2 regions of the Xanthomonas sp. 60 genome follow, and region 2 is predicted to be linked to the other one. Evidence: predicted binding sites of a transcription regulator. Region 2 holds the regulator's gene; the other holds the start of a gene.
The links. Region 2 encodes HrcA, which represses chaperone genes, less so after heat shock. Its sites were predicted from a motif close to TTNGCACTCNNNNNNNNNGAGTGCNAA; they were not measured.
Positions count from the first base shown of each region.

Region 1: the regulator HrcA is predicted to act here: its motif matches at 11,896-11,922, upstream of rpoH (RNA polymerase sigma factor RpoH).

Region 1 covers NZ_JAASQW010000003.1:517,025-532,156, forward strand. Annotated here, with positions in the region: gene FHY09_RS09240 (Ig-like domain-containing protein) at 1-7,994, shown strand, start outside; gene FHY09_RS09245 (TonB-dependent receptor) at 8,008-11,658, shown strand; gene rpoH (RNA polymerase sigma factor RpoH) at 11,933-12,808, shown strand; gene purD (phosphoribosylamine--glycine ligase) at 12,880-14,166, opposite strand; gene purH (bifunctional phosphoribosylaminoimidazolecarboxamide formyltransferase/IMP cyclohydrolase) at 14,228-15,132, opposite strand, start outside.
Region 2 covers NZ_JAASQW010000004.1:259,867-274,998, reverse strand. Annotated here, with positions in the region: gene FHY09_RS11020 (EAL domain-containing protein) at 1-1,318, opposite strand, end outside; gene FHY09_RS11015 (RNA polymerase sigma factor) at 1,535-2,089, shown strand; gene FHY09_RS11010 (YML083C domain-containing protein) at 2,086-3,060, shown strand; gene FHY09_RS11005 (IMPACT family protein) at 3,116-3,706, shown strand; gene FHY09_RS11000 (ABC transporter transmembrane domain-containing protein) at 3,703-5,466, shown strand; gene FHY09_RS10995 (hypothetical protein) at 5,552-5,743, shown strand; gene FHY09_RS10990 (prephenate dehydrogenase) at 5,910-7,031, opposite strand; gene pdxY (pyridoxal kinase) at 7,034-7,942, opposite strand; gene dnaJ (molecular chaperone DnaJ) at 8,029-9,144, opposite strand; gene dnaK (molecular chaperone DnaK) at 9,303-11,228, opposite strand; gene grpE (nucleotide exchange factor GrpE) at 11,376-11,885, opposite strand; gene hrcA (heat-inducible transcriptional repressor HrcA) at 11,949-13,013, opposite strand; gene recN (DNA repair protein RecN) at 13,127-14,788, shown strand; gene fur (ferric iron uptake transcriptional regulator) at 14,847-15,132, opposite strand, start outside.

The DNA of each region.
Region 1 (15,132 bases), on a different contig from region 2:
ACGTCGGGGCCAATGACAACGCCCCTGTCGGCGCGGTGTACAGCGTGCAGGGCGCGCTGCCAGCCGGCCTGCAGTTCAACCCGGACGGCCGCCTGCTGTACGAACCGCCGGCCGGCTTCACCGGCCCGGTGGCGTTCACCTACCGCGTCTGCCTGCCGGCACCGGATACCACAGCCTGCAGCGATGCGGTGGCCACCCTCAACGTCAACGCCGGCAATGTCATCGCGCTCGATGACGACCTCACTTCCGCCCCGCTCGCACCGGGCGGCAGCGCGGTGCTCAGCGTGCTGGCCAACGACACGCTCAATGCGGTGTCCCCGCCGCCGCCGGGCGCCGTCACCACCACCCTGGTGGGTGCACCGGCCGGCTACGCGCTGGACGCTGGCGGGCGGCTGCAGGTGGGGGCGCAGGCGCCCGCCGGGTTGCAGGTGCTCAGCTACCAGCTGTGCGAAGTCGCGGCGACCGGCAACTGTGCCAGCGCGCTGATACGCGCTGTGGTCACGCCGCAGGCCGTGGCCGATGCGTTCACCGTGCCCTCGGGCCAGACGTTCAACGACGCCGTCGGGATCAATGACAATGCACCGGCCGACGCCGTGTACACGGTGGCGAGCCCGCCGCCGGGCCTGCTGTTCAGCGGGAACGGCAGCTTCAGCTATACGCCCCAGCCGGGCACGGTGTATCCGCTGACCTTCACCTACCAGGTGTGCCTCGCGCAGCCCTACAGCGGCGAGTGCGCAAGCGCCGATGTCACGCTGACGCTCAGTGCGGGCACGCTGCTGGCCACCGATGACGATTTCAGTGCCACGCCGTTGAGCCCTGCCACTGGCGGGCGCACCGCCTCGGTGCTGGGCAACGACAGCCTCAACGGTGTCTCGCCGCCGGCACCGGCCAGCGTGCTGCTGACACTGACCGCACCGGAGGCAGGCGTGAGCATCGACGCCGATGGCAGCATCGTGATCGCCGCCGGCGTGGCCGCAGGTGCGCGCGTGGTCGGCTACCAGGTCTGCGAGACGGCGCTGCCCTCCAACTGCGTGGCGGCGGCGGCGCGCATCGCCGTGGCGCCGCTGGCGGTGGCCGATGCGCTGTCGACGCGTGCCGGCGTGACGCTGACCGGCAATGTCGGCAGCAACGATACGGTCGCAGCGGGGGCCACGTTCCGCATCACCACGGCTGCGCCTGCCGGGCTGACCTTCACCCCGGACGGCAGCTTCACCTTCGTGCCCCCGACCGGGCAGACCGGTGCCTTCGGCTTCAGCTACGAGGTGTGCCTGCCGGCGCCGGATGCCACGGCGTGCTCCACCGCCGCGGTGATCCTCAACGTCAACAACGGCGATCTGGCCGCCCTGGCGGACGACTTCAGCGGCCTTGCGCTCGCACCGGGCAGCACCTCGCCCAGCGTGCTGTCCAACGACACGCTCAATGCCGTGACACCGGCACCGGCGACGGCCGTGGCGCTCAGCCTGATCGGCGCACCCGCCGGCTACAGCATCGATGCGACGGGGGCGATCACCGTGCCCACCGGCGTGCCGTCCGGGCGCGTGACGCTGGCCTACCAGGTCTGCGAACTGGCCGCGCCCAGCAACTGTGCAACGGCCGACGTGCAGCTGCTGCTGGCACCCGCGCCGGTCAACGACCTGTTCTCGCTGCAGGCTGGGCAGACGCTGGCGGGCACGGTGGCCGGCAATGACAACGTACCGCTGGGGTCCATCTTCAGCCTCTCGGGTGCGCCGCTTGCCGGCCTGACTCTGGACGCTGGCGGTGGCTTCACCTATGCCCCGCCGGTGGGGACTTCCGGCGCCACGTCCTTCAGTTACCAGGTGTGCCTGCCCGCGCCGGACAGCGCGGTCTGCGCCAACGCCAGCGTCACGTTCAACGTCAACAACGGCACGCTGGTCGCGGTGGACGATGATTTCAGTGCGGCCCCCCTGGCCGCTGGCGGCAGCACCACCAGCGTGCTCGGCAACGACTCCCTCAACGCGGTCACTTCCCCCGATCCTGCGCTGGTCAGCCTGTCGCTGGTCAATGCGCCAGCGGGCGTGTCCATCGCTGGCGACGGTGTCATCGTGATCGCCACGGGCGCTGCCAGTGGCCGTACGACGCTGACCTACCAGGTCTGCGAGGTCGCTGCGCCGACCAACTGCGATTCGGCCACGGCCACCCTGGTGATCACCCCGTCGCCGCAGCCCGATACGGTCACGGTGGCCGCCGGTGGCTCTGTCACCGGCAATGTGGGGGGCAACGACCAGGTACCGACCGGCGCGCAGTTCAGCGTCAGTGGTGCGACGCCGGCCGGTCTCCAGTTCAACCCCGATGGCAGCTTCACCTATGCGCCGCCGGCGGCGACGGTCGGTCCGGTCTCGTTCAATTACCAGGTGTGCCTGCCGGCACCGGACAGCACCCTCTGTGGTGCCACCTCGGTGACGCTGACCATCAGCACCAGCACGCTGCTCGCCGTGGCCGATGACTTCGGCACCACGCCGCTGGCGCCCGGCGCCGATACGCCAAGCGTACTGCTCAACGACCGCCTCAACGGTGCCGTGCCTGCCGACGCTGCGGTGCAGCTGACGCTGATCGGGGCACCGGCCGGCTTCGTGATCCGGCCCGACGGCACGATCAGCACGCCGTCCACGCTGTCCGGTGCCAGCACCTTCGACTACCAGGTCTGCGAACGCGCCTCGCCCTCGAACTGCGCCACCGCAACGGTGCGCGTCGTGCTGCTGCCGCAACCGGTGGACGATGTGGTGACCACCGGCGTGGGTGTGCCGGTGAACGGCAACGTGGGCAGCAACGATGGTGTGCCGGCGGGCGCGGTGTTCAGCGTCGTGGGCGTTGTGTTGCCGGGCCTGCAGTTCAGTGCCGACGGCAGCTTCAGCTACGCACCGCCCGCTGGCACCAGCGGTGCACAGGCCTTTGCCTACCAGGTCTGCCTGCCCGCGCCGGACGGCGCTGCCTGCGGCACGGCGAGCGTGACGCTCAACGTCAACCTCGGCACCCTTGCTGCGGTCGGCGACGACTTCACCACGACGCCGATCCTGGCCGGGGGCGCGTCGGGCAGCAGCGTGCTGGCCAACGATCTGCTCAACGGCACCACGCCCCCTGCGGGCAGCGTGGTGATCAGCCTGGTCGGTGCGCCGGCCGGCTATGCCGTGGACACCAACGGCCTGGTCAGCGTGCCCTCCGGCGCGACCAGCGGACAGGTGAGCTTCAATTACCAGCTCTGCGAAACCGCTGCCCCGGGCAACTGCGCCAGTGCCGGCGTAACGCTGCTGGTGTCGCCGTCGCCGGCCGATGATGTGGTGTCCACGCCCGCCGGCACCGCAGTCGCCGGCAACGTCGGCAGCAACGACAATGTGCCGCCGGGCGCGACGTTCGGTGTTCCCGCTGGTGCGCCGGCCGGCTTCCAGCTGCTGGCCGATGGCAGCTTCCAGTACACCCCGCCAGCGGGCACGCTCGGTGCGCAGACAGTGACCTACCAGGTCTGCCTGCCGGCCCCGTTCGCAGCAACCTGTGGCACGGCCACGCTGGTGGTCAATGTCAACGCGGGCAATCTCGATGCCGGTGACGACGACTTCCGTGGCACACCGCTCACTGCGGGGACCACCACGCCGAGCGTGCTGCTCAACGACCGCCTCGATGCGCTGACACCACCGGCCGCCGGCAGCGTCATCGTCACGCTGGTGGGTGCCCCGGGCGGGGTGTCCATCGACGGTGCGGGCCGCATCAGCGCAGCGGCGGGTGCCGCGAGCGGTGCCCTCTCGCTGACCTACCAGGTGTGCGAGACCGCCGCGCCGACCAACTGCGATACCGCCGTTGTGGCCGTTGTGATCGCGCCCTCCGCCGTGGCTGACAGCATCGCCGTAGGGGCCGGGCAGACGGCCACCGGCAATGTCGGCAGCAACGACAACGCGCCGGCCGGTGCGCTCTACAGCGTGGTGGGTCCCGTGCCGGCGGGCCTGCAGCTGGCCACCAATGGCAGCTTCATCTACGCGCCGCCCGCTGGAGCCACGGGCGCACTGTCCTTCACTTACCAGGTCTGCCTGCCGGCGCCGGACAGCACGGTGTGCAGCTCGGCCAGCGTGGCGGTGACGGTGACCAGCAGTGCGTTGCTCGCCGTGGCCGATGACTTCAGCGGCACGCCGCTGCAGCCGGGCGCGGTCACGCCCAGTGTCCTGCTCAACGACACGCTGGGCAGCGCGCCGGTGGATCCTTCGACGGTGACCGTGCGGCTGGTGGGGGCACCGGCGGGCTATGTGATCGGTGCCGACGGTACGGTGTCCACCCCGGCGGTTGCTGCAGCGGTGACGCTGACCTACGAGGTCTGCGAACGCGCCGCGCCGGCCAACTGTGCCACCGCGAGCGCGATCGTGGTGACCCGTCCCGCGCCCGTGGCCGATACCGTGTCCACACCGGCAGGACAGGCAGTCACCGGCAATGTGGGCAGCAACGATGGCGTGCCGGCGGGCTCGGTGTTCAGCGTGCAGGGCGGCGTACCGCCGGGCCTGCTGTTCAATGCGGACGGCAGTTTCAGCTACACGCCGCCGGCAGGTGTCACCGGTGCGGTGAGCTTCGTCTACCAGGTCTGCCTGCCGGCCCCCTACAGCGCGGTCTGTGGCACCACCCGCGTGACGATCAACGTCAACACCGGCAGCCTGGTGGCCATCGACGATGACTTCACTGCCGTGCCGCTGGCGGCCGGTGCCACCTCGGGCCTGAGCGTGCTGGCCAACGATGTGCTGGACGGCGCGGTGCCTGCGCCGGCGGCCGTGCAGCTGTCGCTGGTCGGCGCCACGCAGGGCTTCGCGATCAATCCGGATGGCACCCTGCTGGCGCCGGCTGCGGGGACCGCCGGCGTGGTGACCCTCGATTACCAGGTATGCGAACGCGCGGCGCCCACCAACTGTGCCAACGCGCGGGTGACCGTGGTGCGCGTGCCGGCGCCGGTCGCCGACGTGGTGTCCACGCCCGCCGGCCAGGCGGTCGACGGTGCCGTGGGCAGCAATGACGGCGTGCCGCCCGGTGCCAGCTTCAGCGTGGTGGGACCGCTGCCGCCGGGCCTTCAGTTCAACGGCGATGGCAGCTTCACCTATCTGCCGCCGCCCGGCACCACCGGGCCGGTGACCTTCACCTACCAGGTCTGCCTGCCTGCACCGTATGCGGCGGTATGCGGCAGCGCAGGAGTGACGGTCAACGTCAACACCGGCAATCTGGTGGCCGCCGATGATGACTTCCGCGCGGTGCCGCTGCCGACCGGTGGCAGCACACCGAGCGTGCTGGACAACGACCTGCTCGACGGGGCCGTGCCAGCACCCGGCAGCGTCGTGGTGACGCTGCCCAACGCGCCGGCCGGCATCACCATCGATGGCAACGGCGTGATCAGCGTGGGTGCCGGTGCGGTGCGCGGTGCAGTCACGGTGACCTACCAGGTCTGCGAAGCCGCGGCACCCGGCAACTGTGATTCGGCCACGGTCAGCCTGCTGCTGGCGCCGGCGCCGCAGCCGGATGTGATCACCGTGGCGGCGGGCGCGACGTCCAGCGGCAATGTCGGCAGCAACGACGACGTTCCGCCGGGCGCGCGCTTCAGCGTGGTGGGCACACCGCCGCCGGGCCTGCAGTTCAACCCCGATGGCAGCTACCTGTACATCCCCCCGGCGGGTACCACCGGGCAGATCGGCTTCACGTACAGCGTGTGCCTGCCCGCACCGGATGCCGCTGTCTGTGCCACCGCCTCGGTGACCTTCCTCATCACCACCCACGTCGTGCTGGCGGTCAACGATGACTTCAGCGCCACGCCGGTGGACCCGGCCACCGGTGGCACGGTCAGCGGCTCGGTGCTGGACAACGACACCTTCAACGGCGTCGCTCCGCCGCCGGTCGGCAGCGTGGTCGCGGTGCTGGTCAACGCGCCGGCCGGCTTCACCCTCACTACCCAGGGCCAGGTCACGGTGGCACCGGGCACGGCCGCGGGGCAGTACGCGCTGACCTACCAGCTGTGCGAGAACGGTGCGCCGACCAACTGCAGTACCGCCATCGCCACGGTGCAGGTGGCCGCGCCGATCGCGCTGCTTGCGGTGGATGACAGTGGCGGGCCGGTTCCCGCGGGCCGGGCGGCGCCCAACCTGCTCAACGTGCTGGCCAACGACACGTTCAACGGCGGCGTGCTGGATCCGGCGCAGGTGACCTTCGCCCCGGTGGGCACGGCAGAACTGGTGTTCGCTGCGGACGGTTCGTTGAGTGTCCCGGCGGGTGTCGGCGTGGGGACCTGGAGCACCACCTACACCCTCTGCCTGGTCAGCCAGCCAACCGTGTGTGACACGGCCACGGTGAGCGTGGTGGTGGAGGCCGGCATCGACAGCGTGGCACTGCAGGACGACTGGGTGGACCTGCCGCCCAACGGCGTGCTCGAGATCGATGTGCTGGCCAACGACCGCATGGACGGGGCACCGATCGATCCGGACAGCATCGTGCTGACCCTCATCAGCGATCCGCCGTATGGCACGGCCGAAGTGATGCCGCGGGCCCGCATCCGCTTCGCCGCCCGGACCTGGTTCGCCGGCGTGCAGACCTTCGATTACGCGGTCTGCGACCGCGGGGATCCGACCCTCTGCGCGGAGGCGACGGTAACCATCGCCGTGCCGACCAATACGGTGACCGTGGCCGACGCGCGCATGGTGTCCGCGGACGGCGAACCGGTGGTCTGGGATGCGCTGGCCAATGCGAGCAGCAGCACCGCACCGCTGGATCCGGCTTCGCTGCAGGTGGTGGCAGCGCCTGCCAACGGCGCGGCCGTGTGCGCCGCTGGCCTGTGCACCTACACGCCTGAGCCGGCGTTCGCAGGAACTGACAGCTTCCAGTACCAGCTGTGCGACGTGTCCGTGCCGACGCGCGTGTGCGATCAAGGCACCATCGCGGTGACCGTGGCCGGTGAGCAGGCCGTGCTGCGCCTGACCAAGGTGTCGGCCAAGCGCAGCGTGCAGATCGGTGACCTGGTGCGCTACACCGTCACCGTCGAGAACGTGGGCGAGGTCGATGCCAACGGTGCGACGCTGCTGGACACGCTGCCGCCAGGCTTCACCTTCGTGCAGGGCGGCTTTGCGGTGCAGGACGCCGACAACAGTGCACGCCCCAGTGGTGTGCAGCCGCTGCGGATCGATGGCATCGACGTGGCGGCCGGCGCCAGTGCAACGGTGGTGTACTACCTGCGCGTCGGTGCGGGCACCGGTACGGGTACGCACACCAACCGCATCACCGCCGTCGACGGACAGGACCGCAGCATTGGCAATGTCGCCTCGGCGGATGTGGAGGTGACCGCCGATCCGCTGCTGGATGAAAGCCTGGTGGTCGGCAGCGTGTTCGATGACCGCAATGGCAACGGCGTGCAGGATGCGGGTGAGCGCGGGATTCCAGGCGTCCGCGTGGCGGCGGTGGAAGGCCTGCTGATGGAAACCGATGCCTTCGGGCGTTACCACCTCGTGGGTATCCAGGGCGGAGCAGCGCGTGGCCGCAACTTCATCCTGAAGGTCGATGCCTCCACGCTGCCCTCGGGAACCCGCTTCACCACGCCCAATCCGCTGGTCCGCCGCATCACCCCCGGATTGCCTGCGCGCTTCGACTTCGGCGTGGTGCTGCCGGAAGGTGGACTGCATGCGGGTGGCGCGGTCACCGCCGGGCCGGTGGAGATCGAGCTCGGGGAAGGGCTGTTCGTGACCGGCGGGACGGCCTTGGTGCCCGACCACGGCGTGGTGCTGGAGAAAGCGGCCGCGGCCGTCGAACGCGCGCGTGGTGGACGGCTGCTGTTGACGGCATCGCCGCAAGAGGACGGCCGCGCGCTGCAGAGGGCGGCCGTCCTCGCCGCCGCGCTGCGGACGCGGCTGACACCCGCTGTCGCGGCCGCCACACGCATCGATGTGGTGTCCGGCAAGGACGAGCAGGTGCTGCACAACGTCCGCGTGGATGATCCGCGCGGCGCCGGTGGTCCAGGTGAGGAGGGGCGCTGACATGGACACGAAGATGTTTCGCGGGAACGCATGCCGACTGTTGCTGCTCGCTGGCAGTGTGCTGATGGGGTTGCCGCTGCAGGTATCCGCACAGCCAGCGGCGGCAGCGCGGGCGGCCAGTGCACCGCCGCAGTGCGACGGTGATACCTGCCATGCCGGCGAGGCCATGCTGCTGCACATCCGCAGTGCCGGACCGTCGGCGCCTTCGTCCATGGCCGGCACGCGTGACCCGTTGCCACCGGCCAGGCCCGACGGTGCATCGCAGGCCGGGGGTTTCATGGCCGAACTGCCCAACGGCGGCGTGGTGTGGGCCACCGAAGACCCGAGCATGGTGCCGCCAAGCCTCAGCGTACAGGCTGCGGCCACGGTGCCGCTGGAAAATGGCCGGATCGTGCGTCCGTTGCGCTTCCACAGCTACAACAACTACGCGGCCTTCATTGAAACGCTGGAGGTCACGCTTTACCGCGGCAGCGATACCGACCTGGTCACGCCGCTGGCCCGCATCACCCTGCCCACCGGCTACGTGGCCGACGCCGAATGGGATGGCAGCGTGCCAGAGCAGGTGAAGCTGCGCACCGGTGATGATCTGATCTACGTTGCCCGTGCCTACGGCGCCGGGGGCGCGTTCGACGAGACCCACGTGCAGCGCATCCAGCTGGTGACACCGGCCGATTTCGACCGTGGCCTGCAGGTGGTGCGCGAGACCGTACAGAAGACCCTGGGCCAGGCACTTGAGGGGGCCAACGCGCAGGACCTGCAGATCAGCACGTCGGTGTACGGCCAGAGCATGCTCCGGCTGCAGAACATTCCCATCCACGGTTCGCGCGTGCGGGTGTATGGCCGGGGCCTGGCGCCGAACAGCCGGGTGACGATCAACGGGCAGAGTTTCCCGGTGGATCTGGAGCAGAAGTTCGCCGCCGAGTTCCTGGAGCCGGTGGGTGAGCATCGCTATGACGTCCAGGTGGAATCGCGCGATGCACCAGCCGCACAGCGGCAGCTCGACGTGGCGGTCACGGGGCGTTACCTGTTCGCGGTGGGCATCGCCGATGTCACGCTGTCCAGCAACAGTGCCAGCGGCAATGTGCAGCCGCTCGCACTCGACGACCGCGATGATGACAGCTTCCTCAGCGAGGGCCGGCTGGCGTTTTACCTCAAGGGAAAAATGCGTGGTAAATACCTGCTGACCGCGCAGGCCGATACCCAGGACCGTGAACTCTCCAACCTGTTCCGCGATTTCTGGGAAGCCGATCCGCAGGATGTGTTCCGCCGCCTTGACCCTGACCTGTACTACCCCGTGTACGGCGATGACTCCCTCACCTGGCGCGATGTGGACACGCAGGGCCGCCTGTACCTGCGGGTGGACTGGGACCAGAGCCAGGCGTTGTGGGGCAATTACGCCACCGGTATCACCGGCACCGAATACGGGCAGTACGTGCGCTCGCTGTACGGTGGTGCGTTGAACTGGCGCTCGCTGGACGCCACGCCGTTGGGAGAGGCGCGTTCGCAGCTGAAGGTGTTCGGTTCGGAAGCCCAGTCCGCTCCCGGGCACAGCGAATTCCTCGGCACCGGCGGCAGCCTGTATTACCTGCGCCACACCGATGTACTGCCCGGCTCGGAGCAGGTGGTACTGGAAGTGCGCGACCGCACCACGGGGCGCACCGAAACGCGCACGACGCTGCAGGAGGGCGTGGATTACGAGATCGACAACCTGCAGGGCCGCCTGATCCTGACCCGCCCCCTGGCCATGCTCACCCGCGAGAACGTCCGCAGCATCACCCGCGACATGCCACTGGATGGTTACGACCAGCTGCTGCTGGTGGACTACGAGTACGTGCCGCTCGGCTTCAGCAGCGACGACGTCACGCTCGGTGCGCGCGGCCGGCAGTGGCTGGGCGACCACGTGGCCGTGGGTGGCACGTGGGTGGAAGAAAACCGCAGCGGGGAGAACTACACGCTCAAAGGCGCGGACCTGACCCTGCAGGCCGGGCGCGGCACCTACGTGAAGGTGGAGCACACGCAGACCGATGCAACCGCAGCGCCGGTGTTCTTCTCGGACAACGGCGGTCTCAGTTTCATCCGGCGCAACCCGTACGAAGGGCGGCGTTCCGGCAGCGCAACGGCCGTGGAGGCCCGGGCCAACCTGCGTGAACTGGGCTGGACGGAACAGGACTGGAGCGTGGGCGCTTGGTGGCGCGACGTGGATGCCGGCTTCTCGGTGGCGCGGCGCGATACCGGTGCGGCGATCAAGGAATACGGCGCGGAGTTCCTGGGCTATTTCACCGACGACCTGAGCCTGTATGGCCGGCACAGCCGCACCGAACAGGGCGCGTTGGCGCTGGAACAGACCCAGCTGACCGGAGAATGGCGGCTCGGCAACGATGGGCAGTTCAGCGCCGAGCTGCGCCGCGTCCGCGAAGAGCAGAGCCTGCAGACGGTCCAGGCGCTGCTGGCCGCGCTTGGGTACCGGCAGCGCTTCGGCGCCTCGTGGGAGCTGTATGGCACCGGCCAGGTGACCGTGGACGACGATGGTGGCGCTTACGAGAACAACGACCTGCTGACGCTCGGCGCACGCTACCTGTTCGGTGACCGCAGCAGTGTGGGGGCCGAGGTCAGCGGCGGCAGCCGTGGCCATGGCGGCAAGGTTGACGCCGAATACCGCATGGCGCCGGATCACAGCCTGTACGGTGCCTACAGCTACAGCAGCGACCGCACCGGCACCGATCCGCTGTTCGATACCGGCCTGCAGAGTGGCTGGACGCTGGGCCAGCGCTGGCGCGTGAGCAACCAGGTCAATGTCTACAACGAAAGCCAGTACCTGAAGGATCGCCGCCAGGACAGCGCCGGCCTGGTGCACACTTTCGGCATGGATTTCTATCCCGCGCAGGGCTGGAACCTGGGCTTCACGGTGATGGATGGCGAGCTGGAATCCAGGCTCGGCCGCATCGACCGTCGTGCCTACAGCGTGAGTGGCGGGCGCACCGATGCGGCGACCCAATGGAGCAGCAAGCTGGAGTACCGGCACGATTCCGGTGCCGAGCAGCGCGAGCAGTGGGTCACCACCAACCGTCTGCTGTATCGGGTCAACGAAGACTGGCGCGTGGCGGTAAGGGCCAACTACGCCGACACCCGCGACCGCATCAATCCACTGGCCGATGCCAGGCTGGTGGAGACCAACATGGGCTTTGCGTGGCGACCGCATGACAGCACGCGCTGGGCTGCCTTCGGCAAGTTCACCTATCTCTATGACGTGGCGTCGCTGGGGCAGGAAGGCGGCAACCTGTATGACCAGCGCTCGCAGGTGGTCTCGCTGGAGGGCATCCGCCAGCTCACCGACCGCTGGGAGGTCGCCGGCAAGCTCGCCTCGCGCTGGGGCGATTACCGTACGGGCCGGGGCGAAGGCGCCTGGCTGGACAGCCGCGCGGACTTCGCGGCGCTGCAGCTGCGCTATCGCCTGTTCGAGAAATGGGAAGGGCTGGCCGAACACCGCTGGTTGAAAGTGCGCGACGGCGGCGTGCGGAAAGGTTGGCTGCTTGGCGTGGACCGCAGGATCGGAGACAACTTCAAGGTCGGTGCGGGCTACAACTTCACCGGGTTCAGCGACAACCTGACCGAACTGAAGTACGACCAGAAGGGATTCTTCGTGAATCTGGCGGGCTACTACTGACCGCTCATGGGGAGGGCGCTGAACGTCGGCCAACGCCTTCGGGCTGAACAGGGCAGTCCACCTGGTCGTTCAGCTGCCCGTGACGTCCAAAACGCCTTGGATAGATCCCAAGCAGTTGATTCATATAGAAAAAACAGATCCGAAGGGCGGGCTCGCCATTGTCATCATGAGGGCGTAGGGTAGTGGGGTAGTTACCGCCATCGTTCTACCACCGGAACGCTGGAACTTTTTCAAGCTTTAGCAGTCCAAGTATCAGACTGCTAAGATGGGACCTATGAGCCAGATGACCTCTACTGCCCTTGTGGCAAACAATCTTCCGATTCCCAGTGCGCTCGGTTCGCTGGACGCCTACATCGGTGCCGTGCACCAGATCCCGGTGCTGACGGTCGATGAAGAGCAGGACCTGGCACGTCGCTTCCGTGATCAGAACGAACTCGATGCGGCGCGCGAGCTGGTGCATTCCCACCTGCGCTTCGTGGTGCACGTGGCCCGTGGTTACAACGGCTACGGGCTGGCGCTGGGCGACCTCATCCAGGAAGGCAATATCGGCCTGATGAAGGCCGTCAAGCGCTTCGACCCGGACATGGGCGTGCGGCTGGTGTCCTTCGCCGTGCACTGGATCCGTGCCGAGATGCACGAGTTCATCCTGAAGAACTGGCGCATCGTGAAGGTCGCCACGACCAAGGCGCAGCGCAAGCTGTTCTTCAACCTGCGCCGCTCGAAGAAGCGCCTGGGCTGGATGAACGCGGCCGAAGTCACTGCGGTGGCCAACGACCTCAATGTCTCCGAGCGCGAAGTGCTGGAGATGGAGTCGCGTCTGTCCGGTCGCGACGTCGGCTTCGATGCGCCCAGTGACGAGGACGATGACCATGCACCGCCGTCGCCGGCAGCGTACCTGATGTCCAGCGATGAAGATCCGTCGGCCGCTTACGAGCGCATGGACAGCGAAGACAACCAGCTGCAGCTGCTGCGCGAGGGCCTTGCCGAACTGGATGCGCGCTCGCGTGACATCATCGCCCGCCGCTGGCTGGACGCTGACAGCAAGGTGACGCTGCAGGAACTGGCGGACGAGTACGGCGTTTCTGCCGAACGCATCCGCCAGGTCGAAGCGAACGCGCTGAAGAAGATGAAGGCGCTCTTTACTGCCTGAGCGCAGCCTGCGTCGTAGAAGAAGGCCCCGCAGTGCGGGGCCTTTTTCGTTGCCTCAGGAGCAGGTCGGCGTCAATGCGGCTCGCGCGCGATCGCACGCCAGCCGATGTCGGTGCGGTGGAACGCGTTGGCCCACGTCACTGCCGCCACGCCTGCATAGGCATTGGCCTGCGCCTCGCCCACGCTCCCGCCCAGCGCCGCCACGCACAGCACGCGGCCGCCGGCGCTGACCACGTTGCCCTGCTCATCCAGCGCCGTACCGGCATGGAACACCTTGGCCGTCGACGGCACGGCGTCCAGCCCCGAAATCACATCGCCGGTGATGGCTGCCTCAGGGTAGGGCCGGGCTGCAAGCACCACGCCGAGCGAGGGACGTGCGTCCCACTGCGCCTGCACCTGGTCCAGCCGCCCATCGATGGCCGCCTGCACCAGATCCAGCAGGTCCGACTGCAGGCGCAGCATGACCGGCTGCGTTTCCGGATCACCGAATCGCACGTTGAACTCGATGACCTTCGGGGCGCCGCTGGCATCGATCATCAGGCCCGCGTAGAGGAATCCGGTGAACGGAATGCCGTCGGCGATCATGCCCCGCACGGTCGGCTCGACCACTTCGCGCATGACCCGTGCGTGCACCTCCGGCGTCACTACCGGTGCCGGCGAATAGGCGCCCATACCGCCGGTGTTGGGGCCGGTATCACCATCACCCACGCGCTTGTGGTCCTGCGAGGTGGCCATCGGCAGTGCGTGCGTGCCATCGACCATGGAGATGAAACTGGCTTCCTCGCCTTCGAGGAATTCCTCGATCACCACCCGCGCACCGGCATCGCCGAACGCGTTGCCCGAGAGCATGTCACGCACGGCCGCCTCGGCCTCTTCCAGCGACATCGCCACGATCACGCCCTTGCCGGCCGCCAGGCCATCGGCCTTGACCACGATCGGCGCGCCTTTCTCGCGCACATAGGCCAGCGCCGGCTCGACCTCCGTATGCACTGCGTAGAACGCGGTGGGAATGGCGTGGCGGGCGAGGAAGTCCTTCGCGTAGGCCTTGCTGCCTTCCAGCTGCGCGGCGGCCGCGGTGGGTCCGAAGATGCGCAGGCCCGCCGCGCGGAAACGGTCCACCACGCCGGCCACCAGCGGCACTTCCGGCCCCACCACGGTCACGGCGATGGCTTCGCGCTGTGCCAGTGCGAGCAGCCCGTCGAGGTCATCCACCTTGACCGGTACGTTGCGGCACCTGGGCTCGGTGGCGGTACCTGCATTGCCGGGGGCGACCAGCACTTCGCTGACCTGCGGCGACTGGGCGAGCTTCCAGGCCAGGGCGTGTTCGCGGCCGCCGGAGCCGATGACAAGGATCTTCATGGGACAGGTTTCTCGGATGCTTGAAAGAAAAGCCGGGCAGGGCCCGGCTTCGTCATGCGGTTCAGTGGCGGAAGTGGCGCACGCCGGTGAACACCATCGCCAGGCCGTGTTCGTCGGCCGCGGCGATCACCTCGTTGTCGCGCATCGAACCGCCCGGCTGGATCACCGCCTTGATACCGGCGCCGGCGGCCGCGTCGATGCCATCGCGGAACGGGAAGAAAGCATCGGAGGCCATCACCGAGCCTTCCACCACCAGGTTCGCGTCGGCGGCCTTGATGCCGGCGATGCGCGCCGAGTAGACGCGGCTCATCTGGCCGGCACCGACGCCGATGGTGCGGTTGTCTTTGGCATAGACGATGGCGTTGGACTTCACGAACTTGGCCACCTTCCAGGCGAACAGCAGGTCGTTGAACTGCGCTTCGGTCGGCGCGACCTGGCTGACCACGGTCAATCCGGCACGGGTCATGCCGCGGTTGTCCGAAGACTGCAGCAGCAGGCCCGAGCCCACGCGCTTGGTGTCGTAGTTGTTCAGGCCGGCCCCGTGCGGGATGCGCAGCACGCGCACATTGGCCTTTTTCTGCGCGTATTCGAGCGCGTCCGGAGCGTACTCCGGTGCGATCAGCACCTCGACGAACTGGCGGTCCAGGATCGCCTGCGTGGTAGGCAGGTCCAGCGGTACGTTGAAGGCGATGATGCCGCCGAACGCGCTGGTCGGATCGGTCGCATAGGCCAGTTCGTAGGCATCGCCGGTACCGGCGCCCACGGCCACGCCGCACGGATTGGCGTGCTTGACGATCACGCAGGCCGGCGCGTCGAACTGGCGCACGCACTCCCACGCGGCGTCCGCATCGGCGAGATTGTTGTAGCTCAGCGCCTTGCCCTGCAGCTGCTGGAACGTGGCCAGCGTGCCGGGCACCGGGTACAGATCACGGTAGAAGGCGCCGCTCTGGTGCGGATTCTCGCCGT
Region 2 (15,132 bases):
CCAGCGGCACACCGAGCCAGCACTGCGAACGCGCGCCGAAGTGCTCCACCTCGCCCGAAGCACACATGGCATCGATGCGCTCGCGCGAGGCCAGCAGCGGTTGCCGGTGACGCACCACGTATTCGGTCAGTCCGTTGCTGAAACTGCGCGGCGTGCGCGCACTGGTGTGCTCATCCACCGAATAGACGAACTCCAGGCCTTCACCACTCTCGTCCAGCAGCGCGATGTAGAAATTCCGTGCGTCCAGCAGCGTGCCGACCATGCCGTGCACCTGCACGTAGAACCGGGCCAGGGTCTGTTCGCGCATGGCAAGCTCAGCGATGCCGTACAGCGCGGCCTGCAGCATCTCCGCGCGCCGACGTTCCACCACTTCTTCCTGCAGGCTGCGGTTGGCGCGCTGCAGCTCCAGCGTGCGCAGCTCGACCTGGCGCTCCAGCTGCACCTGCGCCTGCCGCCGGTTCATCGCGGTCAGCACATGCTGGGCGACGAAGCCGAGCAACGCACGGTCGGATTCACCGTACTGGTCGCCCTGATCGTAGCTCTGCACCACGATGGCGCCGCACACACGACCCTCGCGCAGCATGGGCACGCCCAGCCAATCCTGGCTCTGTGGACCGCGGCGCTGGTGCGCCGGCTCGCCGAGCTGCTCCAACAGCGTGCGCGAAGGGCCGCTCAGCGGCTGCCCGTGGCGGAGCAGCGCGAACGTCAGGCTGCCTGCCAGCTCGCTCTCCGCATAGGCATGCTCAGGGTCGGCCACGAAGTCATCGATCTGGTCGGCAAAGTACAGGAAGCGAAGGGTATGCCGCACATCGTCGTATTCGACGATGAAGCAGTTCTGGGCGTACATCAGCGTGTTCAACACCGCGTGCACGTGCCGCAGCATCTCGGGCATCTCAAGGTCCGCGCCGGCCAGGTCGGCGATCTGGAACAGCGCCTGCTGGAGCCGTTCGGCCCCTTCCAGCGCGATGATCTGACCGGCCTGGCGCCCCCGCTGCAGTGCCAGTTCCAGGGTCTGCCGGGCCAACGCCCACCAGGCGGCCGGTGCCTGCGCCTGCTCGATCCACACCGACAGGACCGCCCCGTCATGTTCCCAGCGCTGCATCCGCGCCGAAGGGTCCAAGGCGGCCGGCCAGACGGTCTCTACCGGGGGCGTGGCCGGGGGATGGCTGTGTCCCCCCCGTCCCAGCATCGGATCATCCCAGCCCACGTGCAGCACGCCGCCAGCGGGCAGCAGCGCATGCAGCGATTCCAGCAACGCAGGCGTGACCGCGGGTTCGCGGTGCGGCTCCACCAACGGCATGATGATCTGACTGGACAACGTAGCACCCCATGACGCTCACCGCAGCGCGGCTCCCCTGCCGCCGAGCATAGCGCGTTCCCCGGTCGGCGGCGCCCGGACCGTCAACCCCACCCGGACCTGTCGTGCGTTTGCACTGAAATGCCAGCAACCGCCGCACCCTTGCCGCCCGCCCTGCCCCCCGGCCACGCCCTGTCCGGCTATGCGCCGCAGCGGCCAGCGCTTACCCTTGGTCGCGTGGATACCAACGCCCTGCCTACCGACGAAGCCTTGATGCTGGCCTGGGCCGGCGGGGACGTGCAGGCGTTCCAGGCCTTGTACGAGCGCCACCGCCGGCGCCTGTTCGGCTTCCTGGTGAAGCAGCTGCGCGATGGCACGCTGGCTGAAGAACTCTTCCAGGATGTCTGGCAGAAAGTCATTGCCGCGCGCACCACGTGGCAGCCCGAGGCCGCCTTCGGCACCTGGCTGTTCCGCATCGCACACAACCGGCTCAACGACCATTGGCGGGCCGCACGCCATCGCCCTGCCGCGCCCGCCGACGCCGAAGCGCGGCTGCAGGCCCTGGTCGACCTCCGCACGCCGGAGAGCGCGTTGGGACGCGAAGACCAGCGTCGCCACGTGCAGCAGGCCATGGCGGCCCTGCCGCCGGAACAACGGGAGGTGCTGCAGTTGCGGCTGGAACAGGAACTGACCCTGGAGCAGATCGGCGAGATCACCGGCGTCGGCAGGGAGACGGTGAAATCCCGCCTGCGCTATGCGATGGACAGACTCCGCGCGGGAGTGGACGCATGAGCCGGCACGAACCCCTGACGCCCGAAGAACGCGCCTTGGCTGCGCTGCTGCGGGACACGCTGGCAGCGGAGCCTTCCGCTTCGGTGGACGCGGCCGTGCTGGACGCGGCGCGCGCGGCGCTGGCGGCCGATGCCGCCCGCGAGGGGGACGCCAGCGCTCCGACCGGCCCGCGTGCCGGCGTGCCTCGCCGGGTCCGGCGGCGTGCGCGCTGGCAGCCGCTGGTGGGTATCGCGGCATCGGTGGTGTTCGCGGTAGGCATTGCCTGGCAGCTGCAGCCCACGCCAGCTGGACGTGAGGTGCCGAGCCTGCCGGAAGCCCTCTCGATGACGGCGGAAACGACTGCGCAGCCGCCGTCCCATGATCCTGCGCCACAGCCGGCCCAGCCGACGGTGGCCGAACCCGTCGCCCGCGCCCGGACGCAGCTGCCTGCCGCAGCGGCGCCTCAACCGGCACGTGGCGCGCCGGAACAGCGCCGACCCGCCCCGCGCGTCGCTGCGCAGCCGCCACCACAGGGGACGGCCAAGCCTGCGATGGAGGCCCCTGCTGCCAGGACGGTGGCACCTGGGCGGGGCCGCGATGGCCTCGCGGCGAAGGAGGAGGTCCAGCAGGAGCGCATGCCGGCCAACCGGCCGCACGCATTCGCATCCAGCACGGTGGCACCGGCTGCCGCCCACGGCAGCGCCGACGCGGCCACGCCAGCCCAGGCGGAACCCGCGGCGAGGTCGATGACCGCGCCCCCCCAGCGCGCCCTGATGCGCGCGCCCCAGGTGCCCATCACCCAGGCTGCGACCGACCTCGCCGGACAGGTGCGCGACGATGCCCGACTGCCCCGCCGCCAGTGGCTGCTGAAGATCCGCCAGCGCAATGACGCAGGGGACGTGGACGGCGCGCGCTCCAGCCTCGAAGCCTATCTGCAGGCCTATCCAGCAACCCGCGTGCCCGCTGACCTGCGCGCCCTGCTGGATCGTTGAGCCCCGATGCGGGCTGCGCGGTGCCGCGATGGGTGCGCCCGGTAGAATGGTGCCGATGCTCGACACTCTGCCCGCTCCTGTCAGCCATGCGCTGGACATCAAGCACAGCCGCTTCATCGCCCACGCCGCGCCGGTGGACGATGGCACGCAGGCCCTGGACTTCCTGCGCCAGGTCGCGGTGACCGAAGCGACCCACAACTGCTGGGCCTACCGCTGCGGCGGCGATTACCGTTCCAGCGATGACGGCGAGCCCGCAGGCACCGCCGGACGCCCGATCCTGGCCGCCATCGATGGGCAAGGCTTCGACCAGGTCATGGTCGTCGTTACCCGGTGGTATGGCGGAATCAAGCTCGGCGCGGGCGGTCTCGTGCGTGCCTACGGGGGCACGGCGGCCGAGTGCCTGCGCACGGCGCCCCGGCTGCCGCTGGTTGCGCTGAGCCGTGTCTGCATCCGCGCGGGGTTCGAGGATCTGGGCGCGCTGCACGCCGCGCTGGCGGCGCACAGCGCCCGGAAACTGGACGAATCGTTCGACGCCGACGGCGCCCTGCTGGAGGTCGAAGTGCCGACTGACGCGATGGACGCATTGAAAACGCGCCTGCGCGACGCCACTCGTGACCGTACCCGCATCATCGAAGCGAGCGCATGACCGAGCCGACGCCCTCCTCCCCTCCGCTGCGCCGGCTTGGCAGCCTGGCCACCCTGTGGCCCTTCGTACGGCGTCACAAGGGTCTGTTCTGCGCCTGGCTGGCGGCCCTTGCGGTGTCTTCAACCGCCACCCTGAGCCTGCCGCCGGCCGTCAAGCAGATGATCGACCATGGCTTCACCGGTGGCGGCCAGATCAACCGTGCCTTCGCGCTGCTGTTGCTGGTGGCCATCGTGATGGCGCTGGCCACCGCCGCGCGGTTCTACTTTGTTTCACTGCTCGGCGAAAAGGTGGTGGCTGACCTGCGCAGCCAGCTCTACGCCCACCTGATCACCCTGGGCGCCGGCTTCCACGACCGCAACCGCAGCGGCGAGCTGGTCTCGCGGCTCACCGCCGACAGCGAACTGCTGCGCAGTGTCATCGGCTCGACGATGTCGGTCGCACTGCGCAGCAGCGTCACCGTCGTGGGCAGCCTGGTCATGCTGTTCGTCACCAGCCCCCACCTCGCCGCGTGGTCGCTGCTGGGCATTCCGCTGGCGGTGTTGCCGATCATCCTGGGGGCACGCCGGCTGCGCGGCATTTCGCGCGACAGCCAGGACCGCATCGCCGATGCCAACAGCCTTGCCGCCGAAACGCTCGGTGCGGTGCGCACGGTGCAGGCGCATGCGCGCGAACCCTATGAACGGGGTCGCTTCGACCGCGCACTCGGCGATGCCATCGGTGCTGCGCGGCGGCGCATCGCAGCCCAGTCGCTGGTGACCGCCAGCGCCATCCTGCTGGTGTTCGGCGCGATCGTCGGGGTGCTCTGGCTGGGCGCGCACGACGTCATCGCCGGCCGCCTGAGCGCCGGCACGCTCGGACAGTTCGTGCTCTACGCCCTGATCGGCGGCGGCTCGGTGGGGGCGCTTGCCGAGGTCTGGAATGAACTGCAGCGGGCATCGGGCGGCATGGGCCGCATCAGCGAACTGCTGCACGAAGAGGTGGAGATCCGCACGCCCGGCACGGCCACCGCACTGCCATCGCCGCTGCGGGGGGAGATCCGTTTCAACGACGTGGTGTTCCACTACCCGCAGCGCCCCGACCAGCCCGCGCTGGACCACTTCAACCTGCACGTGCGGCCGGGCGAGACCGTGGCCCTGGTGGGCCCTTCCGGTGCCGGCAAAAGCACCGTGCTGCAACTGCTGCTGCGCTTCCACGATCCGGCCGCCGGACAGGTTGACGTGGACGGCATCGATGTCCGCCAGCTGGATCCTGCCGCGCTGCGGGCCGGACTCGCGCTGGTGCCGCAGCAGCCGACGCTGTTCGCCGCCAGCGCACGCGACAACATCCGCTACGGTCGACTGGACGCCAGCGATGCCGAGGTGGAGGACGCCGCGCGCGCCGCCGAAGCCGACGAGTTCCTGCGCGCGCTGCCGGAAGGCTATGCCAGCGAGCTCGGTGAGCGCGGCGCCCGTCTGTCCGGGGGCCAGCAGCAGCGCGTGGCGATCGCGCGCGCACTGCTCAAGGACGCGCCCATCCTGCTGCTGGATGAAGCCACCAGTGCGCTCGATGCGCAGAGCGAACGTTCGGTGCAGCACGCGCTCGAACGGCTGATGGCCGGCCGCACCACGCTGGTGATCGCGCACCGCCTGGCGACGATCCTCAAGGCCGATCGCATCGTGGTGATGGATCACGGCCAGATCGTCGCGCAGGGCACCCACGCGCAGCTGCTGGCCGAGGGGGGGCTTTACGCGGAACTGGCGAAGCTGCAGTTCATCGAGTGAAGACGCGCGCATAACGCCGTGCGGCGCACCGTGCATGGCATGCCCCCCGAGCCCCTGCACGGCGCCGCCGAAGAGGAGATAGCCCATGTCCTTCAGACAGTTTCCTGCCACCGACGCCAACGGCGAGAGCCATGTCATCATCGAGTTCAAGACCGAGGGCGCAACCTCGGGCGATGGCCAGGCCCCGCCGCGCTACGAGCTTGAAGACGGACGCGTGCTGATTCGGGCCGGCCGCGAATTCACCACCCAGGGCGGCGACCTTCGGCTGCACCTCTAGCCACAGTGTCGTGCGGATGGTGTGCTGACAAGCGGTCCGTCCGGGAGTAGCGACTGGGTGGTCAATAAATCACCACACGTCTTGACAACGTTGTCCCGCAAGCGGCGCACGCACTTATCCACATGTTTGTTGGAAAACCATCCACACCGCCTGTGGATGAAATGCGTCAGCGCGCGAGCACGCGCCCGATCCCTGTCGCATCGACTTCGGCCGCCGCAACGGCGATCCGGGCGATGTCGCTGCCTGCAACGAAACCGATGCGGAAATGCACGTCACCGGACGGCGTGCGCGAGGAATGGATCGATGCAAGGCTGATGCCGTGGGTCTCGAAGACGTGCAGCAGGGCGCGCAGCGAGCCCGGGCGGTCCTCCGGAAGATGCACGGACACCGCCTGCGTCTCGGTGAGATCGGCCAGCAGGTAGCCGACGCGTTCGAAGGTGTAGTTGCCCTCGGCCACGCCGGCCTCGCCGAGTACCGCGCGATTGTCCTGCAACCACTGCCGGCGGAACCCGGCGCGCGCATCGTCATCCCCCTGCGCCACCTGCGCATGCAATGCCTGCAGTTGGGTGACCAGCTGCTGCAACATCGGCGGCACGTGCGGATTGCCGAACTGGAGGTCTTCGTAGATGGCCGGGTTGAGCGCGAAGATGCGCGCGATGATCGCCGCATCCAGTTCGAAGGACGCTGACCGGAACGGCATCAGCGCGGACAGCTCACCGAGCAGAGGCTGATAGCTGCGCAGCACGCCGGCCTGCGCCAGGTGGGTGGCATGCACCATCGCCTGCACCAGCGCCATCCTCTGGTCATGCTGGGACGGCGTGGACTGCACGCACTCGGCCTCCAGCGCGGTGCACAGCGCCTGCACCCAGCCCTGCCACGCCTCCACGCGGGCCGGGCACACCACCAGCACGCGACCTTTGAGGGTCGGCGACTTGGGCGGCGCCGTCATCGGATGCAGGCCCAGCACCTCCGCCTGCGAAGCCAGCATCGCCTGCACGGGCGCCTCCTTCACCGAGGTCACGTCCAGCCACAGGCGGCCTGCTTCGCGGCCTGCCGATCGCTGCGCATACTCGGCGATCAGCGCCGGCGTGTGGCGGATGGGCGCGGAGAACACCAGCACATCGGCGCGCTGCAGCAGAACGTCGGGCGTGACAGACGCCGGATCGGCAGGATCGTGGCCGATCACCTCCAGCTGCATGCGATCGCGGAAAAAGCGCGCCAGCCAGCGCCCGTACGCGCCGGCGCTGCCGACGATGCCAACCACGCGCGGCGGGTGCGATGTCGGCACGCTCACGCCAGGCGCTCGACCGCAAAGCGTGGCGGGTCGAGCAGTGCGGCCGGCGCGGCGGCGTGCACATCGAACTCTTCCACACCCTCGGCAAGGGTGCGCTCCAGCGCCGCGTGGGTACCGGCCACCGCTCGCCCCACCGCCTGCTCCATTGATTCGCCGCGCAGCAGGAACGCCACTACCAGCGCCATCAGCACATCGCCGGTACCGGCCACATCCACCGGCAGCAACGGCGAACACCAGCGCCATACGCCTTCGCGGCCAACCGCCAGCGTGACCAGTTCGCCATCCTGCCCGGACACGCTATGCGCGATGACCCACTGCGGGCCGCGCTCGAGCAGGCTGCGCGCCGCGGCGATCGCGTCGTCCTGCGCCAGCGCCGCCCTGCCCGTCAAACGCCCAAGCTCGAAGGCATTGGGCGTGACCAGCCAGGCATGCGGCAGCAGCCGCTCGGCAAACACCTTTTCCAGCCCCGGCTCCACGTAGGGCCCGGTGTGCGTGTCACCGATCACCGGGTCGAGGCAGTAGCGCAGCTGCGGGCAGCCAGGCCGTACCGCGTCGAGCCAGTCGGCGAATGCGGCACCGTTGTCGACGCTGCCGAAGTACCCGGACACCAGCATCTTCGCCCGCTGCGGCACGCCCCGTTCGGCCGTGCCGCGCAGCAGGTCGGCGAACCAGTCCACCGGCAGCACGCGGCCGCGGGTGGTGGCATAGAACGGCGCATTGCTCAGCAGCGTCGTGGGGATCTCGGCCACGCGCACACCGAGCGCGCGCAGGGGTGGCGCGGCGGCACTGTTGCCGGCATGGCCGTACACCAGCTGCGACTGCACGGAAATGACATCGACCACGGCGGGGCCGTCAGGCCGCTGGCGGCGGCCATGTACCAGATGGTTTTCGAGGGATTCGCTCATGCAGCAAGTTTACGCCCGCGCAGCACCCGGCGTGGCGCGCCGGCGGACGGCAGAACGCCGGGCGCGGCCCGGCGCTCTGCTGGCAGTCAGGAGGTCATCCGGTCCCAGAAGCCCTTGACGCCGTCGATGAACGTCGCCGACTTCGGCGAATGCTTGCGCGCGTCCTCGCCCACGAACGTGGACTCGAACTGCTCCATCAGCTTGCGCTGGTCGGTGGTGAGATTGACCGGCGTCTCCACTACCACGCGGCAGTACAGGTCGCCCTCGGAGCGGCTGCGCACCGAGCGCACGCCCTTGCCACGCAGGCGGAACAGCTTTCCGGTCTGGGTCTCGGCGGGAATGCGGATTTCCGCTTCGCCGCCCAGCGTCTGCACGCGGATGGTGTCGCCGAGCGCGGCCTGGGAGATGCGGATCGGCACCTCGCAGTGCAGGTCATCGCCGTCGCGCTGGAATATCGCATGCTCGCGCACACGCACTTCGACGTACAGATCACCCGGCGGCGTGCCGGCCGGCCCCGCCTCGCCCTCGCCCGCCAGACGGATGCGGTCACCGGTATCGACGCCGGCGGGCACCTTCACCGAGAGCACCTTGTCTTCCTCGACACGCCCATTGCCTTGGCACGTCTTGCACGGGTTGGCGATGATCCTGCCGCGGCCGCCACACTGGTGGCAGGGCTGCTGCATGGTGAACGGGCCGCGCTGGATGTGCACCTGGCCACGCCCGCGGCACACGCTGCAGGTATCGACCTTGCCGTCTTCCGAGCCGCTGCCGTGGCAGTCATCGCACTCGGCCAGCGTGGGGATTTCGATACGGCGCTCGATGCCCCGCACGGCTTCCTCCAGGTCCAGCTCCAGCACGTAGCCGACATCGGCGCCGCGCCGGGCCTGGCGCGCGCCACCTCCGAAGATGTTGCCGAAGATGTCGCCGAAGATATCGTTGATGTCCGGGCCGCCACCGCCACCACCGCCCATGCCGTGCTCGAAGGCCGCATGGCCGTGGGCATCGTACATGCGCCGCTTGTTGGCGTCGGACAGCGTCTCGTACGCTTCCTTGCATTCCTTGAAGGCGGCTTCCGCCGCTGCATCACCGGGATTGCGGTCGGGATGGAACTTCATCGCGCAGCGACGGTAGGACTTCTTGAGTTCTTCGTCGGTCGCGGTCCGGGCAACGCCCAGGACTTCGTAATAATCACGCTTGCTCATGGAATGAATCGCTTTCCGGTACGTCGGGATTCGTCAAAGCAGAAGAGCGGAACCAGGTCCGCTCCTGCATCGGGCGCCCCGACACGCCAGGACGGCGGCCAGGACCCTGAGGCGACAACGGGGCACCGCCTTCCGGCAGTGCCCCGCATCGTCCTGGATCAGGACTTCTTGTCGTCCTTGACTTCGGTGAACTCGGCATCGACCACATCATCGTGGCGATCACCGGCCGCACCGGCGTCGGCACCCGGGGCACCGCCCTGGTCGCCGGCCGAGGCCGCGGCGAACAGCGCCTGGCCCGCTTCTTCCAGCGCCTTCGAGCGCGATTCGATCTGCGCCTTGTCGTCGCCCTTCATCGCGGTTTCCAGATCCGCCAGCGCCGACTCCACCTTGCCGATCACATCGCCGCCGACCTTGCTGCCGTGCTCGGTGATCGCCGAACGCGTGCCGTGGATCAGGGCATCGGCCTGGTTGCGCGCCTGCACCAGTTCCTGGAACTTCTTGTCTTCCTCGCGGTTGGCTTCCGCGTCGGCGACCATGCGTGCGATCTCCTCCTCGGACAGACCCGAACCGGCCTTGATCTCGACCTTCTGTTCCTTGTTGGTCTTCTTGTCCTTGGCCGACACGTGCAGGATGCCGTTGGCATCGATGTCGAAGGACACCTCCACCTGCGGCAGGCCGCGCGGGGCCGGCTCGATGCCGGAGAGATCGAACTTGGCCAGCGACTTGTTGAAGCGGGCCTGCTCGCGCTCACCCTGCAGCACGTGCACGGTCACGGCCGACTGGTTGTCCTCGGCGGTGGAGAACACCTGCGAGGCCTTGGTCGGAATCGTGGTGTTCTTCTCGATGATCTTGGTGAACACACCGCCCATGGTCTCGATGCCCAGCGACAGCGGGGTGACGTCCAGCAGCAGCACGTCCTTGACGTCGCCGCCGAGCACGCCGCCCTGGATCGCCGCACCCAGTGCCACGGCTTCGTCCGGATTGACGTCCTTGCGCGGCTCACGCCCGAAGAACTCGGTCACCGCCTGCTGCACCTTCGGCATGCGGGTCTGGCCACCGACCAGGATCACCTCGTTGATGTCGCTGGCGCGCAGGCCGGCATCGTTCAGCGCAGTGCGGCACGGCTCGATCGACTTGCGGATCAGCTCGTCCACCAGCGACTCGAGCTTGGCACGGGTCAGCTTGATGTTCAGGTGCTTCGGACCGGATGCATCGGCCGTCACGTAAGGCAGGTTCACCTCGGTCTGCTGCGCGCTGGACAGTTCGATCTTCGCGCGCTCGGCCGCATCCTTCAGGCGCTGCAGCGCCAGCGGATCCTTGCGCAGGTCGATGCCCTGGTCCTTGTTGAACTCTTCAACCAGGTACTCGATGACGCGGTTGTCGAAATCTTCGCCGCCCAGGAAGGTGTCGCCGTTGGTGGCCAGCACTTCGAACTGCTTCTCGCCGTCGACGTTGGCGATCTCGATCACCGAGACGTCGAAGGTACCGCCGCCCAGGTCGTACACCACGATCTTGCGATCCTTGTTGTCACCCTTGTCCAGGCCATAGGCCAGGGCCGCGGCGGTCGGCTCGTTGATGATGCGCTTGACGTCCAGGCCGGCGATGCGGCCGGCGTCCTTGGTCGCCTGGCGCTGGCTGTCGTTGAAGTAGGCCGGCACGGTGATGACCGCTTCGGTCACCTTCTCACCGAGGTAATCCTCGGCGGTCTTCTTCATCTTCTCCAGCACCTTGGCGGAGATTTCCTGCGGCGCCATGCGCTTGGCATCGCTGGTGGCCACCCAGGCATCGCCATTGTCGTGCGCCAGGATGCTGTACGGCACGTGGGCGATGTCCTTCTGCACTTCGCCGTCGGAGAACTTGCGGCCGATCAGGCGCTTGACGGCGTAGAAGGTGTTCTTGGGGTTGGTCACCGCCTGGCGCTTGGCCGAGGCGCCGACCAGCACTTCGCCGTCCTTGGTGTAGGCGACGATGGAGGGCGTGGTGCGGTCGCCTTCCGAGTTTTCAATGACGCGGGCCTTGCCGCCGTCCATGATCGCCACGCACGAGTTGGTGGTGCCGAGGTCGATACCAATGATCTTGCCCATGGGGAACTCCTGAAGATTATCCGGTGAATCCGGCCCACAGGCCGGTGTATGAATGGGATGTGGGGGAGGCTCGTGGAACATTCAAGCCATCCCGATGAATCGTTTCAGCGATCGGGCCGCGCCCGCCCGGACCGGGCGGCGCGTGACTCAGTCCGCGGCCACGACCACCAGCGCCGGCCGCAGCAGCCGATCGTTGAGCAGGTAGCCCTTCTGGAAGACGGTGACCACGCTGCCCGGGGCCACGCCCTCGGCCGGGACCTGGCTGATCGCCTGGTGGTGCTCCGGATTGAACGGCTGGCCGGTCGGGTCCAGCAGGGTCAGGCCGTTGTCGCCGGCGACCTTGAGCAGCTGCTTGTAGGTCAGGTCCAGGCCGTCACGGAGTGGGCTGGCCTGCTCGCCGGCGGCCTTCAGCCCGGCATCCAGGCTGTCGAACACCGGCAGCAGCTCGCCGAGAAGCTTCTCGTTGGCGAAGCGGCGCGCCTGGTCCACGTCGCGGACCATGCGCTTGCGCTGGTTCTCCAGGTCGGCGCGCTCACGCAGTGCATCGGCCTTGACCTGCTCCAGCTCGCCACGCAGCTGCTCCAGCAGGTCGTGATGGGTCGAGTCGGCTTCGGCGGCCGACGGGGAGGATTCGATATCGTGCTGATCTTGGTTCATGTGCGTTTCCCTGGCGGTGACTCCCCGCCTCCATCCCCCCTAGTGTGGGCGGGATGCTGCGTTTCAAGCGCCAGGGTGCCCCGGACGACGTCCGGTGGGTGAAAAAGCCTCACCAAGCACCTCGGCGGTGGCCTGAACCAGCGGGATCAGCCGGTCGTAGGCCATGCGCCGCGGCCCGATCACCCCCAGCACGCCCAGCACCTGGCCATCGGCCACGTAGGGCGCGGTCACCAGGGACACGCCCTCCAGCGATACCACCCCGGTCTCCTCGCCGATGAAGATGCGCACGCCCGGCGCCTGCTGGGTCCGCTCCAGCAGCTGCAGGATCTCGCGCTTGCTGGCGAACAGCTCGAACAGTTCGCGCAGGCGCTCCAGGTCGGAGAGGTCCTGCACCCCCATCAGCCGCGTCTGCCCGGCCACCAGCATGTCGTCGGCCGGTGGCGCGAAGGCTTCTTCGGCCAGGGTGATGCTGTGCGCCAGCAGCTGCTCCATTTCATTGCGGGCGTCGTGCAGTTCGTGCAGCAGGCGGTGCCGGATCTGCGCAAGCGGCAGCCCGGCAAAGTGCGTATTGAGATGATTGGCGACCCGCTCCAGCTCGGCCGGCTCCCACGCGCGGCGGCTTTCGATCACCCGGTTCTGCACCTCGTTGTCGGCGAAGACCACGATCGCGAGCACGCGCCGGGCATCGAGCGCCACGAAATCGATCTGCCGGAACGCGAACTGCTCGCGCCGCGGCGCGCTCACCACGCCGACGAAATGGCTCATGGCCGAGAGCAGCTCTGATGCACTGCCCAACAGGGCCTGCGTGCCTGCGCCACTGGCCAGCTCGCTGCGCAGCCGGCCCATTTCCTGCTCACCGGGCGGCTGCATCTGCACCAGGCTGTCGACAAACACGCGGTAGCCATGGGCGGTGGGAATGCGCCCGGCCGAGGCATGCGGCGAGCTGAGCAGACCCAGGTCTTCCAGGTCGCCCAGAATATTGCGGATGGTCGCTGCGCTGACATCCAGCCCGGCGGTGCGCGCAAGCGTCTGCGACCCGACCGGCTCGCCATCCTGGATGTGGCGGGCGATCAGGGTCCGCAGCAGGTGCCGCGAACGGGGAGCAAGGTGGTCATGGGAACGCGCCATCGGATCAGCCGGTGAGACTCAGCCACTACATAATGCCCCCTCCCCGGCTTGGCAAGTCATTGGACCGACCTGCCCTGCATGCTAGCTTTGCGCGGCTCCAGAGACTGCAACCCATGCTCAGACATCTATCCATCAAGGATTTCGCCGTAGTACGCGCCACCGAACTGGAATTCGGCCCCGGCATGACCGTGGTATCGGGTGAAACCGGTGCCGGTAAATCGCTGATGGTGGACGCGCTGGGCTTCCTGTCCGGCCTGCGCGCCGACAGCGGCGTGGTCCGCCACGGCGCTGCGCGCGCCGAGCTGTCAGCCGAGTTCGCGCTCGATGCCCAGGCCGGCGCCCGGCGCTGGCTGGCCGAAAATGAACTCGACGACGAGGACCACTGCCAGCTGCGCCGGATCATCCGCGCCGATGGCGGTTCGCGCGCCTGGATCAACGGCCGCCCGGTCACGCTGTCCCAGCTGACCGAGCTGGCCGCCTTTCTGGTGGAGATCCACGGCCAGCATGAACAGCAGGCGCTGCTGGCTCGCCCTTCGCAGCTGGCCCTGCTGGACGCCTACGCCGACAACGCCGAGCCGCGGCGCCTGGTGCGGCAGGCCGCCGCGACCTGGCAGGCGCTGGTGGACGAGGCCGAGACGCTCTCCCAGCAAGGGGATGTCAGCGACCGCATCGGGTTCCTGGAGCATCAGCTGCGCGAACTGGAGCGCGAGGACCTGGACGCCGACTCGATCATCGCCCTGGGCGCCAGCCACCGCCGGCAGGCGCACGCCAGCGCCCTGCTGGCCACCTGCGAGACCACCACCTCGCGCATCAGCGGTGACGAGGGGCCCTCGGCGCTGGAGCTGCTGCAGCAGGTCCGCGGCGACCTCGGCCGGATGGTCGAGCATGACCCGCGCCTGGGCGAGGTGGATGCCCTGATCGACAGTGCCAGCATCCAGCTGCAGGAAGCCCTGGTGCTGCTGGACCGCGTACACGACGACCTGGACGCCGACCCGGAGCAGTTCGAGGAGAACGAGCGCCGGCTGGGCCGGCTGCACGACCTGGCGCGCAAGCACCGCGTGCCGATGGAAGAACTCGGCCTGCAGCGCGATCGCATGCAGGCGGAAGTCGAGCAGCTGCGAGGTGCCGATGTGCGCCTGCAGAAGCTCGCCGGGGAGATGGAAAAGGCCGTGCAGGCGTGGCGCGAGGTGGCCAGCAAGCTCACCGACAGCCGTCAGCGGGCCGCCGCCGAACTTTCCACCACCACCACCGAGCTCATCGCCGAGCTGGGCATGGGCGGTGGCCAGTTCCTGATCCAGCTGGAGCCGCAGGACGCGGCGAAACCGGACCCGCAGGGCGCCGAACGGGTGGAGTTCCTGGTGGCCGCCAACGCCGGCCAGCCGCCCCGTGCGCTGCGCAAGGTGGCCTCCGGCGGTGAACTGTCACGCATCTCGCTGGCCATCGAGGTCGCCGCGCTGGATCTGGACGCCGTGCCGACGATGGTCTTCGACGAGGTCGATTCGGGCATCGGCGGGGCCGTGGCGGATATCGTGGGGCAGAAACTGCGCGCGCTCGGCGAGAAGCGCCAGGTGCTGTGCGTGACCCATCTGCCGCAGGTGGCTTCCAAGGGCCATGCGCATTACCGCGTCAGCAAGGCGCCGGTGGACGGCATGACCCAGAGTGCGGTGGAAAAGCTGGATACGCGGGCCCGCGAGGAAGAACTGGCGCGGATGCTGGGCGGCGTGGAGGTCAGCAAGGAAGCCCGGGCGGCCGCGCGCAGACTGCTGGCCGGCTGAGCGGGCGCTGAGGGGAATGGAAACAGCCGGGCAGCGCCCGGCTGTCAGGCAACGCCCGTCAGCGACGCTTCTTGCGCACGTAGAGCACGAGCGAGTGCTCTTCCAGATCGTAGCCATGCTCGGCGGCGATCTTGCGCTGCAGTTCTTCGATCTCCGCGCTCTCGAACTCGATCACGTTGCCGGAGTCCACGTCCACCATGTGGTCATGGTGGCCACCGCGGTCAAGTTCGTACACGGCCTGGCCGCCCTCGAAGTTGTGCTTGAGCACCAGCCCCGCGGCCTCGAACTGGGTCAGCACCCGGTACACCGTGGCCAGGCCGATCTCATCACCGTGCTCCAGCAGC